2 regions of the Serratia sp. Nf2 genome follow, and region 2 is predicted to be linked to the other one. Evidence: predicted binding sites of a transcription regulator. Region 2 holds the regulator's gene; the other holds the start of a gene.
The links. The regulator CRP, encoded in region 2, controls carbon source genes, mostly activating them, when cyclic AMP is high. The targets are predictions, from matches to a motif close to ATGTGANNNNNNTCACAT.
Positions count from the first base shown of each region.

Region 1 (7,229 bases), on a different contig from region 2:
TTGCTGATATCCGCATCATCGCCAGAGGTAGCCGCCATGGCGCCGGCGGAAACGGCCATCAGCAGGCCAGAAAATACAACGGATGCCTTGTTCATGTTTTATCCCTACACGTTGTCAAATAATCCGCCTATAAACTAATACACTACAGCCAAGCCCGCCACAGGTTTAATCTTCTTTACAATAGGCGTTCAATAGTGACAATCGCCTGATATCGTCGATTAACCGGAGCAATGACTCAGCGTTTCTTCAGGTTGGCAACATAGGCCTTCACCACCTGATAGACATAATCCTGGCATGCCAGCCCGGTTTGCGGATCGTATTTGCCCTGATTGGTGATGTTGTTGGACAACACGCGAATGCCGACGAACGGCACCTTGAATTCGCCGGCGATCTGCGCGGCGGAGGCGGTCTCCATCTCTTCGACCGACGTCTGATAGCGGTCGTGAAAATAGCGAATGCGGTCCAGCTCGCTGTTCCACACGTCGGCCGAGCCGATCACCCCTTCCACGACCTTGCCCTGTCGGTAATCGCCCTTAACGCTTTGCGCAATCGCCAGCAGGTTGGGGTCGGCGGGAAACTGACGCAGGCTGTGCGCCTTTTTGTCCTCGCCGGCGCTGCCTTTGGAAGCCAACAGATCCATCGGCTGCCACTGCCGCGAGTCGCTGCCTTCCCCCAACGCCTTGGCCGGCGTTTTGAACGCCCCGAGATTGACCGAATATTTGCCCAGCACGATGTCATATACTTTCAGCGCCGGATCATGGCCGCCGGCGGTACCCTGGTTGATGATCGCCACCGGGTGAAACTGCGTGGCGGCGATCGCCGTGGCCGCCGCGGCGTTGGACATGCCCTTCAGCGTCTCCGACACCACCACCGGGTAGCCGTCTACGGTGCCGTGCCAAAAGCGCCAGCCGCCAATCTGCTCCTCGCGCGGGTTCTCCAACCGCTGGGCGAAACGTTCCGCCTCTACCGGCATGGCGCCCTGCACCACGATCGGCCCGACGGCCGTAGGTTGGCCAAAGCTCAGCGGGGAAAAGGCCGCACCGGCGGCCGCCAACAGTAAGACACGCGCTTTATTCTTCATCACCACCCTCTCATCCCGAAAAAAGCAAACGATTACCTTAGCCGAAGGCGGTGGCCTCGGATAGGGTTTTCTTACCGGCGGACTAAGGTTTTCTTAAGACAGAATTATTACAGTGGCGCTATTCAATCCTGTCACCGAGCCTGCGCGTGAATCCAGAATCATCATTAAATCAATCCTCAACGGCACCGCAAATTAAGACAACCGCCCTTTACTCCCTGCCGACATCCTTTTACCGTTGGCAAGTTTTTGGCCTGCTGATCAGCGGGTTGGTGTTCCTGTGGCTCTCCCGCAACGAACAGCTGGACTGGGCGATCAGCAATTATTGGTACGATGCCGCCAGCGGGCATTTCCCGTGGCAAAACAATTATTGGCTGGACCTGATCAACCACCGCCTGCTGAAACAAATAGTGATCGTCGGGGCGGTGCTGGCGCTGTTTTGGGGCATCTATCGCCGCAGCGCGCGCCTGATTGTCAGCATGTTGCTTCTCGGCATCGGCCCGCTGGTGGTGGGCATTCTCAAAGCCACCAGCGCGCACTCCTGTCCGTGGGATCTGATCGAGTACGGCGGCAAGGCGATGTCCTTCCCGCTGTTCGGCGCGGTGCCGGCACTGCCGGGCCCCGGTCGCTGTTTTCCCGGCGGGCACGCCTCGAGCGGTTTCGCGATCATGGCGTTGTTTTTCCTGTTTTATCCGCAGCGCCCGCGCCTGGCCTGGTGGTGCTGGTGCGGCGGTATTGTGCTCGGCATGTTGATGGGCTTTGGTCAGATCATGCGCGGCGCACATTTTCTTACCCATAACCTGTGGGCGGGTTGGTGGGTTTGGTTAAGCCAGTTGGCTATTTATTGGATGGTTAGCGGCTATTGGTGCCGCAAGATGAGGTAACGGTTATGGAGCAGTTAAACCATGTTCTTTTCGCCTGGATCAATGCGACCCCGGCGTCTCCCGAGTGGATGATCGATTTCGCCACCTTTTTGGCACGCGATCTTATCATTATCGTGCCGCTGCTGATCGTCGGCCTGTGGCTGTGGGGGCCGCGAAGCCAGCTGGTTTCACAGCGCGAAGTGGTGGCGAAAACCACGATCGCGCTGCTGTTCGCCATGCTTGCCGCCTCCACTATCGGCGCGCTGCTGCCGCATGAGCGCCCGTTCGTCGCCGGCGTGGGTTATACCTTCCTGGCGCACGCGCCGGACAGTTCGTTCCCCAGCGATCACGGCACCGCCATCTTTACCTTTGCGCTGGCGTTCCTGTTCTGGCACCGAGTCTGGTCCGGTGCGCTGCTGATGATTGTCGCCGTCGGCATCGCCTGGTCACGCGTTTACCTCGGCGTGCACTGGCCGCTGGATATGGTCGGCGGTTTCCTGCTCGGCCTGGTCGGCTGCCTGTTCGCTCAGCTGGTGTGGAATCTGTTCGGCGATATCCTCGCTGACAAGCTGTCGCGCCTGTATCGCTTCCTGTTCGCCTTCGCCATCCGTCGCGGCTGGGTGAAAGAGTAACCGCACAACATGACCGGGGCGTTACCGCCCCGTGATTTCACACCACGCCGGTGGTCACACAAAACGCCCGCGTTTTTCCCGCTCCCAGCATCACTCCCGCCTCCCCTTCCGGCGCGTTCGGCCGACAGTTCGCCGGCTGGATAAAAGCCAGCAGCCGCCGGTTGCCCTGAACGGCGATGCGCCGGAGACCATAGTTGAATTGCCCGGTGGCGAAGCGCGTCACATAGCGCCGGCCTTGCGGCGCCAGCATAAAAAACTCGGCCTGATCCACGTAACGCGTCAGATCGTCAGAGCACAGCAGCTCCTGCCCGATCGCATCCCCTATCAAAGCCGGTGTCGGCAGATTCTGGCGGAATACCGCGTCGGGAATGCAATCGTAGTTGAGACAGCAAACATAGCGCAGCGGCTGCGGCCGCTCGTCCAGGTTGGTGACCTTCATCTCTATGGCGAACTGCGCGCTCTGCGCCGCCAGACGCAGCGCCGGGCCGATGCGCCAATGGCCACCCAACCGCTCGCCCTCACCGTGCAACGCCAACTCATCGCCTACCAGCTGCAGCCACACGCGCTGCATCTGTGGCGGCGCCGGGTCCTGACCCGACCAGGCGGGATAGAACGCGGCATCGTCAGCGCGCTTTTTTCCTGCGCCCCGCACGCTGCGGCGGCCCGACTTCAGTGAGTAACCGTCAAACTCGGCATCCCAGATCGCGAGGCCCTGGTACGGTAAAACCGTCAGCGCGCCACGGCTGTTCGCCAGCGTCAGCATCGGCCCGCGTTTTGCGCAGCGATGCGCACTCACCGCGAAATCCGCGTTGCGGAACAGTTCCTGCCGCTGCGCCCCGAAAGCTTCAGGAGCCAGATCGATGTTGATCTTCATCTTTTTTCCCTCGACGTTTCGCTCGCGCAGGCCGCGAGCCCTAAAATGTTATTTAAATAACAAAACAACCATCCTTAATGTATATGCATAACGGCATCATATCGACGATCTGATCGACATTTTTTAAACACCACTAGGTTTATCGGTATCGAAATGTTATTATTTTCACATTACTCACCCCGTTTACTGTCTTAACCTCACTAAGGAACCGCGATGACCATCGAAAACATCGATTACGCCAGCTACGTTGACCACACCCTGCTGGCGATGGACGCCACCGAAATGCAGATCGCCAAACTGTGTGAAGAAGCGCAGCAGCACAACTTCTATGCCGTATGCGTCAACTCCGGCTACGTGCCGCTGGCGGCCCAACTGCTGCAGGAAAGCACCGTGAAAGTCTGCTCGGTGATCGGTTTCCCGCTGGGTGCCGGTCTTACCGTCGCCAAAGCCTTTGAAGCCAAAGCGGCGATCGCCGCCGGCGCGCAAGAGATCGATATGGTGATCAACGTCGGCTGGTTGAAAAGCGGCCTGCTGGACGAAGTGAAAGCCGACATCGCCGCCGTGCGCGAGGTTTGCGCGGCGATCCCGTTGAAGGTAATATTGGAAACCTGCCTGCTCAGCGATGCGCAGATCGTCCAGGTTTGTGAAATGTGTCGCGAACTCGATGTGGCCTTCGTGAAAACTTCCACCGGCTTCAGCACCGGCGGCGCTCGGGAAGAGCACGTCAAACTGATGCGCGAGACCGTGGGCAGCGAAATGGGCGTGAAAGCTTCCGGCGCCGTGCGCGATCGCGCCACCGCCGAGAAGATGATCAAAGCCGGCGCCACGCGTATCGGCACCAGCTCCGGCGTCGCCATCGTTTCCGGCGCCCAGCCGGCGGCGGGCAGCTACTGATCGTCGGCATGCCCTGACGGGCATAGCCAATACACAACGATGCGGGACAATACGGGCGGCCAAGGCGGCCCGATATTGCCCCGCATCGTTGTGTTTAGCCGGAAATGCCGGCACGCCCTTTACCTCTATCACCTGTGGGAAGACGGACCTATGGAAACGCGGCGCGAAGAACGTATCAACCGGCTAGTTCAGGCGTTAAAACGCGCTGACAAGATCCACCTGAAAGAAGCCGCCGCGCTGCTGGGGGTCTCGGAGATGACCATTCGCCGCGATCTGAGCGCCGAACCGGCGACGGTGGTGCTGCTCGGCGGTTACGTGGTGACCGATCCGCGCAGCAACGGCGTGACCAACTACTTTGTTTCCGATCAAAAAGCCAAGCAGGTGACGGAGAAACGGCGCATCGGCCTGCTGGCGGCGCCGTTGATCAACGAAAACGACACGGTGTTTTTCGACTGCGGCACCACTACCCCGGCGATCATTGACGCCATTGCCGACGAGCTGGCCTTCACCGCCGTCTGTCATTCGCTGAACACCTTCCTGGCACTGCAGGACAAACCGAACTGCAAAGTGGTCCTGTGCGGCGGTGAGTTCAAGCCGAACAACTACATCTTTTCCAGCGTCGGTGGCCGCAACGAGCTCGATCACATCTGCCCGAACATCGCCTTTATTTCCGCCGCCGGCCTCAGCCTGCAGCACGGCGCCACCTGCTTCAACTTCGACGAGCTGGAGATGAAGCATCGCGCCATGGCGATGGCGCAGCAAAAGATCCTGGTGGCGGATCACAGCAAGTTCGGCAAAACCAAACCGGCCTGCATCGGCCCCCTGACGCAGTTCGATCGGGTGATCAGCGACCGCCAACCGGACGCCGACTTCATGGCGTTCTTCAACGATAACGCCATCGCTACCCGCTATTAATCCGCCTTCTGCGCCGTCGAAACCGGCGGCGCACCGCTGCAATCCCCTTATTTCCCCGCCCGGAAATGAACAAATAATGCGCAATCGATTCGCGTTTTTCGCTTATCCGCACGCAACATCAGGTTAATAAAATGCAACAGGTCACCTGAGTGATTATTTTCTCACAGGCTAAACACGCTGTCGGCTGCGCGAATTAACGACTATTTATGGCTTTTATATGATAAATCTCGCCAAAGGCCGGGATGTTTAAATAAACGGCGGTTTACGCGATTGCAGCAAATCTCGCCAATACCTGTTAGCTATCTGTTATTTATATGATGAATGGTTACGCATTTTTATCCGCTAACCACGTAAGTAATTTCCCTTCGTTATTAGCGGTGATTTTTAATAAAAAACATTTAAAAACAAATAAATGAATGGAATTTTACTTAAAAACACAATGTGATCTACGTCACTAAAACTGCTTAATCCGGGTTTTTCGCTAGATCCAAAACCACGCATAAAATATATTGCTCGGCTTGCTGCTGAGCACAGCGCTTTATCCGGCTAATTATTGTACAAACCGCATAATCGCAGAAATTTTTATGAGAGCGTTCTCAGCACAAAATCTTACACAAATGTGCAACAAATGCGCGAAAAATCGATAAAAAAGCGGATAACTGCACATATTGCGCATTTGAGAGCAGGATCACGGTTGTTTCTACTGTAAATCGTTATCTTGCCGCCAACAAAAATCGACAGGCAAAGACCTGTCGGCAGCGGTAACGACTTTTATCGCCCGTGACGGTGAAAAGTCTTTAGTGAATTACCCGGCGCTGTGCCTTGGTAATGAACACAATAAACAACCAGGGGGACGCCAAAACATCCCCGCAAGCAACACCTGATTCTTACCGCAAGCGTTGCCTGAATAGAACGTTTGACGGTTTAACCTTAAGTTTTGCCTTTTAATTTTAAATTCGTGTTCACTTCGGAGATATTTATGGACACTACACAGACCGGCACAATTGCCTCTGCGGCCTCGGGCTCCAGCAGTACCTGGCGTAAAACGGATACCATGTGGATGTTGGGCCTGTACGGCACCGCCATCGGCGCTGGCGTCCTGTTCTTGCCAATCAACGCCGGCATCGGCGGTTTGATTCCTCTGATCATCATGGCCATCATCGCTTTCCCGATGACCTTCTTTGCCCACCGCGGCCTGTGCCGTTTCGTTCTGTCCGGCAAAAATCCCGGTGAAGACATCACCGCCGTGGTAGAAGAGCACTTCGGCATCACCGCCGGTAAACTGATTACCCTGCTGTACTTCTTCGCCATCTACCCGATTCTGCTGGTTTACAGCGTGGCGATCACCAACACCGTCGACAGCTTCATCACCCACCAGTTGGGCATGACGTCGCCGCCGCGCGCCATCCTGTCGCTGATCCTGATCGTCGGCCTGATGACCATCGTGCGCTTCGGTGAGCAGGCCATCGTGAAAACCATGAGCATCCTGGTCTTCCCGTTCGTCGCGGTGCTGATGCTGCTGGCGGTGTATCTGATCCCTAACTGGACCGGCGCCATCTTCGAAAACGTGTCGCTGTCCGGCAGCGGTACCGGCATGGGCCACGGCCTGATCATGACCCTGTGGCTGGCGATCCCGGTAATGGTGTTCTCCTTCAACCACTCACCGATCATCTCCGCCTTCGCCGTCGCCAAGCGCGAAGAGTACGGCGTAGACGCCGAGAAGAAATGCTCCCGCATTCTGGCTTATGCACACATCATGATGGTGCTGACCGTGATGTTCTTCGTGTTCAGCTGCGTGCTGAGCCTGACGCCGGAAAACCTGGCGGAAGCCAAGGCGCAGAACATCTCGATTCTGTCTTACCTGGCTAACCACTTTAACAACCCGATGATCGCGTACATCGCGCCGGTTATCGCCTTCGTCGCCATCACCAAATCGTTCCTGGGCCACTACCTGGGCGCCCGTGAAGGCTTCA
Region 1 is NZ_PYTW01000009.1:62,430-69,658, reverse strand. Features, by position in the region: gene eco (serine protease inhibitor ecotin) at 1-95, opposite strand, end outside; gene C9411_RS19060 (5'-methylthioadenosine/S-adenosylhomocysteine nucleosidase) at 236-1,081, opposite strand; gene C9411_RS19055 (phosphatase PAP2 family protein) at 1,228-1,962, shown strand; gene ybjG (undecaprenyl-diphosphate phosphatase) at 1,968-2,573, shown strand; gene C9411_RS19045 (hypothetical protein) at 2,611-3,447, opposite strand; gene deoC (deoxyribose-phosphate aldolase) at 3,661-4,341, shown strand; gene deoR (DNA-binding transcriptional repressor DeoR) at 4,492-5,256, shown strand; gene C9411_RS19030 (HAAAP family serine/threonine permease) at 6,236-7,229, shown strand, end outside.
Region 1: deoC (deoxyribose-phosphate aldolase) is a predicted target of CRP. The motif match lies at 3,601-3,618, and genes of this name have one in related genera.

Region 2 (7,229 bases):
GTGATCCGTTTCGCGCCGTCGCTGGTGGTGGAGCTGCAGGATATCGAGGCCGGCATGGCGCTGTTCGAGCTGGCGGTGCAGGATGTGATCAACGCCTGAAGCCCGCGCGGCATATAACGGGGCGCGGCATGCCGCGCCCTTATTGATCGCGCAGTTTGCGCTTGAGCCAAATGCCGTGGTGCGGGCGCTGGCGCCAGGCCAGCGACGAAATGGTGTGCATCACGCTCAGGTGCGACAAAATGCGCCGCAGGTGGCGCTCCATCTCGGTGACGGGCATGTCCGGATGCAGATCCGGCGGCTGCATGATGCCGCTGTTGCCGCTGCTCGGGCCGTCGTATTCCAACCGCTGCTGGCAGCTTTGCAGCGCGATTTCACAGGTTTGCAGATACGCTTCCGCCAGTTTCGGCGTCAGCATGTAGTGCTCGCGCGCCAGAATGGTCATGGCGTTCAGGTGTTCGACGATGAACTGGCTGTGAGTGACCCACAGCCGCATGTCCGCCAGATAGTTCGACGCGAACCCCGGCTCCTGCATCGCCTGATTGAGCGAGGTGAACAGCGCGTTGTGCGCCTGGTTAACCTGCATGCGAGTATAGGCCAACGCGGTGGCGTCCGGTTCCGGTTGCTTCAGCATCAGCCGCAGCGCGGCTTGATCGTTCTCCAGCGCCTGATGGGCATTCTTGCGCAGCAGCCCGCTTTGCCACTGCGGCCACAGCCAAATGGTGCCGCCGAACGCCAGCACGCAGCCGATCAGCGTATCGATCAGGCGCGGCACCAGAAAATGCGAGCCGTTCAGCGCCAGCAGCTGCAGGGTGTAAACCGCCGTGACCGTAAAGCCAATCACCGACAGCCCGTAGTTCTTGCGCGAAACCAGGTAGGCCAGCAGCGTGATCACCAACATGATGCTCAGCGTTTCGCCTTCCGGCAACTGCAGCTGCAGCAGCCCGGCCGCCAGCAATAGCCCGGCAATCGTGCCCAGCGCACGGTGCTGAATGCGCACCCGGGTGGCGTTATACCCGTTTTGGCTTACCAGCATGATGGTGAGCAGGATCCAGTAAGGCTTCGGCAGGTTAAACACCGCGCCCAGACTGCTGCCGATCGCCAGCGTCACGCCCAGCCGTGCGGCGTTGCGCAGGGCGGTGGATTTGAACGACAGGTAGCTGGCCAGCGCCGGCCAAAACGGCAGGCGGTGTTGGCCGGGCATCAGATCGCGGCGGTACAACGGATGCTGGGTACGCAGCAGGCGGGCGATGCGGCTGAAGTGGTAATAACAAAACTGGCCGACCGGGTTATCGGGATGCTGCGCCGCCATTTTTTCCAGCGCCGCCAGCTCGTGGGTCATGGAGAAGCGCTTCGAATGTTGATGGTAGAGAATATCGTGCGCCACCACGCGCAGCCGGCCGGCGATCACCTGAGCATTGCGGCGAATGATCGCTTCGGCCTGGCTCTGCTCCACCAGCTTTTGCACCTCTTCCGGCAGATGCAGGCTGACGGTGATGTGCTCCTGCAGATCCATCGCCACCTGAAAGGCGCGCTGCAGGCGCTTTTGCTCGAGGTTGTTGGCGTGCGGCAGGAAATTAAGCTGTTGGTACAAAAGGCTGATCAGATCCATCACCTTTTGCTGGCGCACCAGCAGCGGCGGCAGCGCGGTTTGCGGATCAATATGCTGGGTCAGCAGCGAGTATTTGGCTTCGAAATAGTCCGCCAGTTCCAGGTAGAGCTGGCTGAGCGTCTCGCGCATCGGCTGCTCTTTCCACAGCTTGAACCAGAACCAAGTGAATAAGCCGTACCAGGCGGTGCCGATGGCGTACAGCAGCGGCGCCTGCCAGAGAGGCACCGTACCGGCCGTGCTGAGGGCGAAGATGGCGGCCACCAGCGCCGCCGGCAACAGCCGGGCGTGCAGCGGGCTGATTTCACCGGTGACGCCGAGCAGCAGTGCCAGGCCCAGCATCAGCGCCGGCAGCGGCACGTGCCACAACATGGCCTGTTGCAGCAGCACGCTGCTGAAGGCGAACAGCGAACCGCCGACGATCAGACGTTTAAAGAAGCGCTTATGCGGTGTGTCCAGACCGGCGATATTGCAGCAGGCGGGCACCAGAGAGAACATCAGGCCGAGCTGTAGCTGGCCTATCAGCAGGCCGAACAGCACCGGCAGGCACAACACCAGCGTTTGTCGCAGTGCGTAGTTGATTTCCGGGTGGTAGATCAGGCGGCGCCACATGGCAGAAAGCAGACAAAAAAACGGCGCAGATTGCGCCGTTTCTTCAGGGATTAACGGGTGCCGTAGACGACAATGGTTTTGCCGTGGGCGGAAATCAGGTTTTGATCTTCCAGCATTTTCAGAATACGGCCAACGGTTTCACGCGAGCAGCCGACGATCTGGCCGATCTCCTGACGGGTGATCTTGATCTGCATGCCGTCCGGGTGAGTCATGGCGTCGGGTTGCTTCGCCAGATTCAGCAGGGTTTGCGCGATGCGGCCGGTCACGTCCAGGAAGGCGAGGTTGCCCACTTTTTCGGAAGTGACCTGCAGGCGGCTTGCCATTTGGGCGGACAGACGCATCAGGATGTCCGGGTTCACCTGGATCAGCTGACGGAATTTCTTGTAGGAAATTTCGGCCACTTCACAGGCGGTTTTCGCGCGAACCCAGGCGCTGCGCTCCTGGCCTTCTTCGAACAATCCGAGCTCGCCGATGAAATCCCCCTGGTTGAGGTAGGACAGGATCATCTCTTTACCTTCTTCATCCTTGATCAGCACCGCGACGGAGCCTTTCACGATGTAGTAAAGCGTTTCGGCCTTTTCACCTTGGTGAATCAGCGTACTCTTCGATGGATATTTGTGGATATGGCAATGAGACAGGAACCATTCGAGAGTAGGGTCTGTTTGCGGTTTGCCGAGAACCATTCGCTGTTATCCTCTGTTGTTATCGCTGCCTTGTGTCACAGGGGTCAGAGTTCCCTGTAAAACCCGCCTGTAGCCGCAGTCATGAGCGAGGGCTACCGGCAAGTTTTGAGGCGTGTCATAAAAATACGCTGTCGCTCTAGCATATTAACTTGCCGTAAGCGCTGCAAGCTACATTCTGTTAACATACCGGTAAAGGAGCCTTTCTCTGGGCGTTTCCCTGAAATTCAGTGTCCCGGAAAGATTTATTGCGGCTCTGTTTGTAGCACAGAGTAAGGCGGGTGTCTCGTGTTGTCTCGCTTCAGCATGATTAGCATCAGGTTACGTTGCCTGTTTCTATGCGAAAGCGTACCCTGATTTTAAGAAATTAACCGGAGTGACCAGAATGCAGGCAAGAGTTAAATGGGTGGAAGGGTTAACGTTTTTGGGTGAATCGGCCTCCGGCCACCAGGTGCTGATGGATGGCAACGCCGGCGATAAAGCGCCCAGCCCGATGGAGATGGTGCTGATGTCGGTGGGCGGCTGCAGCGCGATCGACGTGGTGTCCATCCTGCAAAAAGGGCGCAACGACGTGCGCGACTGTGAGGTGAAGCTGACCTCCGAGCGCCGTGAAGAAGCCCCGCGGTTGTTCACCCATATCAACCTGCATTTCATCGTTACCGGCCAGGACCTGACCGACAAGATCGTCGAGCGTGCGGTGAACCTGTCGGCAGAGAAATACTGCTCGGTGGCGTTGATGCTTAACAAGGCCGCCACGGTGACCCACAGTTTCGAGATCCGCCACCCGGCGTAATCGAGACGGAGCGCGGCCCGGCGCCGCGCTCAACGCGTTTATTCGATCTTCTTGCCTTCCAGCAGCCGCTGCACCAGCGGCGCCATGATCAGTTCCATCGCCAGCCCCATCTTGCCACCCGGCACCACTAACGTATTGATGTGCGAGATAAACGAGCCCTGCAGCATCGCCAGCAAATAGGGGAAGTCAATTTGATCCAGCCCGCGGAAGTGGATCACGACGAAGCTTTCGTCCAGTGAGGGAATCGCCTTGGCGGCGAACGGGTTGGAGGTGTCCACCGTCGGCACGCGCTGGAAGTTGATGTGGGTGCGCGAGAACTGCGGCGTGATGTAGTTGATGTAATCTTCCATCGAACGCACCACCGAGTCCATCACCGCTTCGCGAGAGTGACCGCGCTCGCCGGTATCGCGGATCAGTTTCTGGATCCACTCCAGGTTGACGATCGGTACCACGCCGACCAGCAGATCGACGTGGTTTGCCACGTCGTGGTGCTCGGTGACCACGCCGCCGTGCAGCCCCTCGTAAAACAGCACGTCGGTCGGCGCCGGCAGCGGTTCCCACGGGGTGAAGGTACCCGGCACCTGATTGTAGGGCACCGCTTCGTCGTAGGTGTGCAGATACTTGCGCGAACGGCCGGTGCCGTTCTTGCCGTAGTCGATAAAGCTCTGCTGCAGCAGGCCGAAGTCGTTGGCCTCGGGGCCGAAATAGCTGATGTGTCTGCCCAGATCGCGCGCCTTGCGGATCGCCGCGTCCATTTCCGGCCGGGTGTAGCGGTGGAAGCTGTCACCCTCCAACTCGGCGGCGCGAATGTTGAGCTGTTGGAATATTTTGCGGAACGCCACGCTGGTGGTGGTGGTACCGGCGCCGCTGGAACCGGTCACCGCGATAACGGGATGTTTGGCAGACATGGTGGTTGTCACTCCGTGTTGAATGCGCCGGGGTCAGGGGATTATTGTGGCTCTTGTTGACGCTCTCTATGTCAGGAAAAAATGGCGCGCGCTGGTTTGCAATGCCCCATTGTTACCTGATTTTTTCCGTCAGTCATAGAACCGATCGCCACTAAATTTCTTCCTGCCCGGCGCGGAACTGGCCGCGCGGCATGATGTTGACGCTCTCGTGCAGTTCCGACCACACCAGCACCACTTCGCCGTTTTTCAGCTGGCGGCGCACGTCCTCCACCTTCTGTTCCAGCGAGCGTTCGTGCTCGCCGTAATCGGTGCCTTCGCGCAGCACAAAGGATTCGATCAGGCTGTTCAGGGTGTCGGTTGCCAGTTCTTGCCAGGGAATGATCACGTCGGGATGTCCAGATAAGGGGAAAGCCAGGCCGGAATGCGATGCTCCAGCCACATGTGCGGTTTTTTCAGCGTGCCGCCGACAAAGCCGACGTGGCCGCCGAACTCGGTCAACTGATATTCAATATTGCGCGGCAGGCCGGCGACGTCGGGGATCACCTCATGGGTCATGAAGGGATCGTCCTTCGCATGGATGATCAGCAGCGGCGTCTGGACAGCCGGCAACAGCGGCAGGGCGCTGCAGCGGCGATAATAGTCGATAGCGTCGCTGAAGCCGTGAATGCGTGAGGTGATGGCGTCGTCGAATTCGCGGATGCGTCGCAAGCCGTTCAGCTGTGACAGCTTGAGCGGCAGAGTGTCCGGGTAGTGCAACAGCTTACGGGTGGCGTTTTGTTTCAGCTGCCCCAGCAGGTAGCGCTGATAAACGCGGGAGAAGCCTTGCTCCATGCGGTAGGCGCAAGGCTCCAGCATCAGCGGCGCCGAGACCACCACTGCCGCCTGCAGCAAGCTGTCGGCGCCTTGCTGCGCCAGATAGCAGGCCAGCATGTTGCCGCCGAGCGAAACGCCTACCGCCGCGGTCGGCACCTCGCCGTAGCGGTCACGTAGCCAGCGCAGGAAGAAGCGCGCATCTTCGGTTTCACCGGAGTGGTAGATGCGCTGCTTGCGGTTGGGCACGCCGCTGCAGCCGCGAAAGTGCATCACCACGCCGAGCCAGCCACGCTCACGCCAGGCGTTGAGCAGGCCATGCGCGTAGGGGCTGTAGAAGCTGCCTTCCAGGCCGTGGAACAGCACCGCACGCGGTTTGTCGCGCGCCTGCGCCGGATCTTCGCTCCAGGCGAGATCGACGAAATCGCCGTCGGGCAATTCCAGCCGTTGCCAATGCGGTTTCAATAACACGCGGCGGCGCACCAACCGCGGCAACAGCGTTTGCAGGTGCGGGTTACTGGCCCCGGTCAGAGGGCGAAAGGTGTTAGGCATAGGCTGAGTAAAAATGTTGTGGGCGGCTATTGTGAGATCCCTAGCGCACTGTTAGCTTCAATACCAAGAATTAACAATGATACTGCAAAAAAGCGCCGTGGGTGAGGAGCACCCGTGCCATGGAACCGAGTTTATTCCTTTCGATGCTGGGCTTCCTGTGGGTCGCCGCCATCACGCCTGGCCCCAATAACCTGCTGTTGACCACCTCTGGCGCCAACTTCGGCTTTATGCGATCGCTGTGGCTGATGATCGGTATCATGCTCGGCATGCAAAGCATTTTGCTGCTGGTGGCCTTCGGCGTCGGCAGCCTGATCCTGGTCTACCCGTCGCTGCACCTGATCCTGAAAATCCTCGGCAGTTTGTATCTGCTGTGGCTGGCGTGGAAAGTCGCCACCGCCGCCTATGAAAAACTGGAAACCGACGTGGCGCCGCCGCAGCCGGTGCGGCTGTATCAGGGCTGGCTGCTGCAGTTCCTCAATCCGAAAGCCTGGCTGATGGCGCTGGGGGCGGTGGCCAGCTTCAGCCTGGCAGGCGATAAGTACAACGGGTCCATTGCGGCGATCGCGCTGGGCATTTTGGTGGTCAACATCGTCGCCGGCATTATCTGGCTGGCGTTCGGCACCGTGATCGGCCGCCTGCTGCGCAGCAAAAAGGCCTGGGTTATCTTCAACGTTTCCATGGGGTTGTTGACCGCAGCCTGTGTGTTACTGATCTGGCATTAAGGAGCGAACGATGGCGGAAAATTATTATCACGTGGTCGCCTTTACCGGTGAAGGGCTGCGCGGCAACCCGGCCGGAGTGTGCCTGCTGACGCAGCCGCTGCCGGCGGCGCGGCTGCAGGCGATCGCCAACGAGATCGGCCTGCCGGAAACCAGCTTTGTCTGGGATGACGGCGACATGACCGCCATCCGCTGGTTTACCCCGGAACGCGAGGTCGATCTTTGCGGCCACGGCACGCTGGCGGCGGCGCATGTGATGTTCAGCGCGATCAATCCGGCGCTGCAGGATATTCGTTTCAGATCGGCCGGCGGCGAGCTGTTCGTCAAGCGCGATGCGCAGGACGGGGAACGGCTGGTGCTCGACTTCCCCGCGCGGCCGCCGCAGAAGGTGGCTGAACCGGCGGGCCTCGCGGCGCTGCTGGGTGTGCAGCCACAGGAGGTGTGGCAGGCGAAAGCGCTGATGGTGGTGCTGGAAAGCGAGGCGCAGGTGCGCGCGCTGCGGCCGGACATTCCGGCGCTGATCGCGTTGGCGGAGCGTGCGGTGATCGT
Region 2 is NZ_PYTW01000012.1:20,114-27,342, reverse strand. Features, by position in the region: gene C9411_RS22470 (aspartate aminotransferase family protein) at 1-99, shown strand, start outside; gene C9411_RS22465 (YccS/YhfK family putative transporter) at 140-2,218, opposite strand; gene crp (cAMP-activated global transcriptional regulator CRP) at 2,269-2,901, opposite strand; gene C9411_RS22455 (OsmC family protein) at 3,284-3,691, shown strand; gene C9411_RS22450 (phosphoribulokinase) at 3,730-4,599, opposite strand; gene C9411_RS22445 (YheU family protein) at 4,751-4,984, opposite strand; gene C9411_RS22440 (hydrolase) at 4,981-5,961, opposite strand; gene C9411_RS22435 (LysE family translocator) at 6,081-6,683, shown strand; gene C9411_RS22430 (PhzF family phenazine biosynthesis protein) at 6,694-7,229, shown strand, end outside.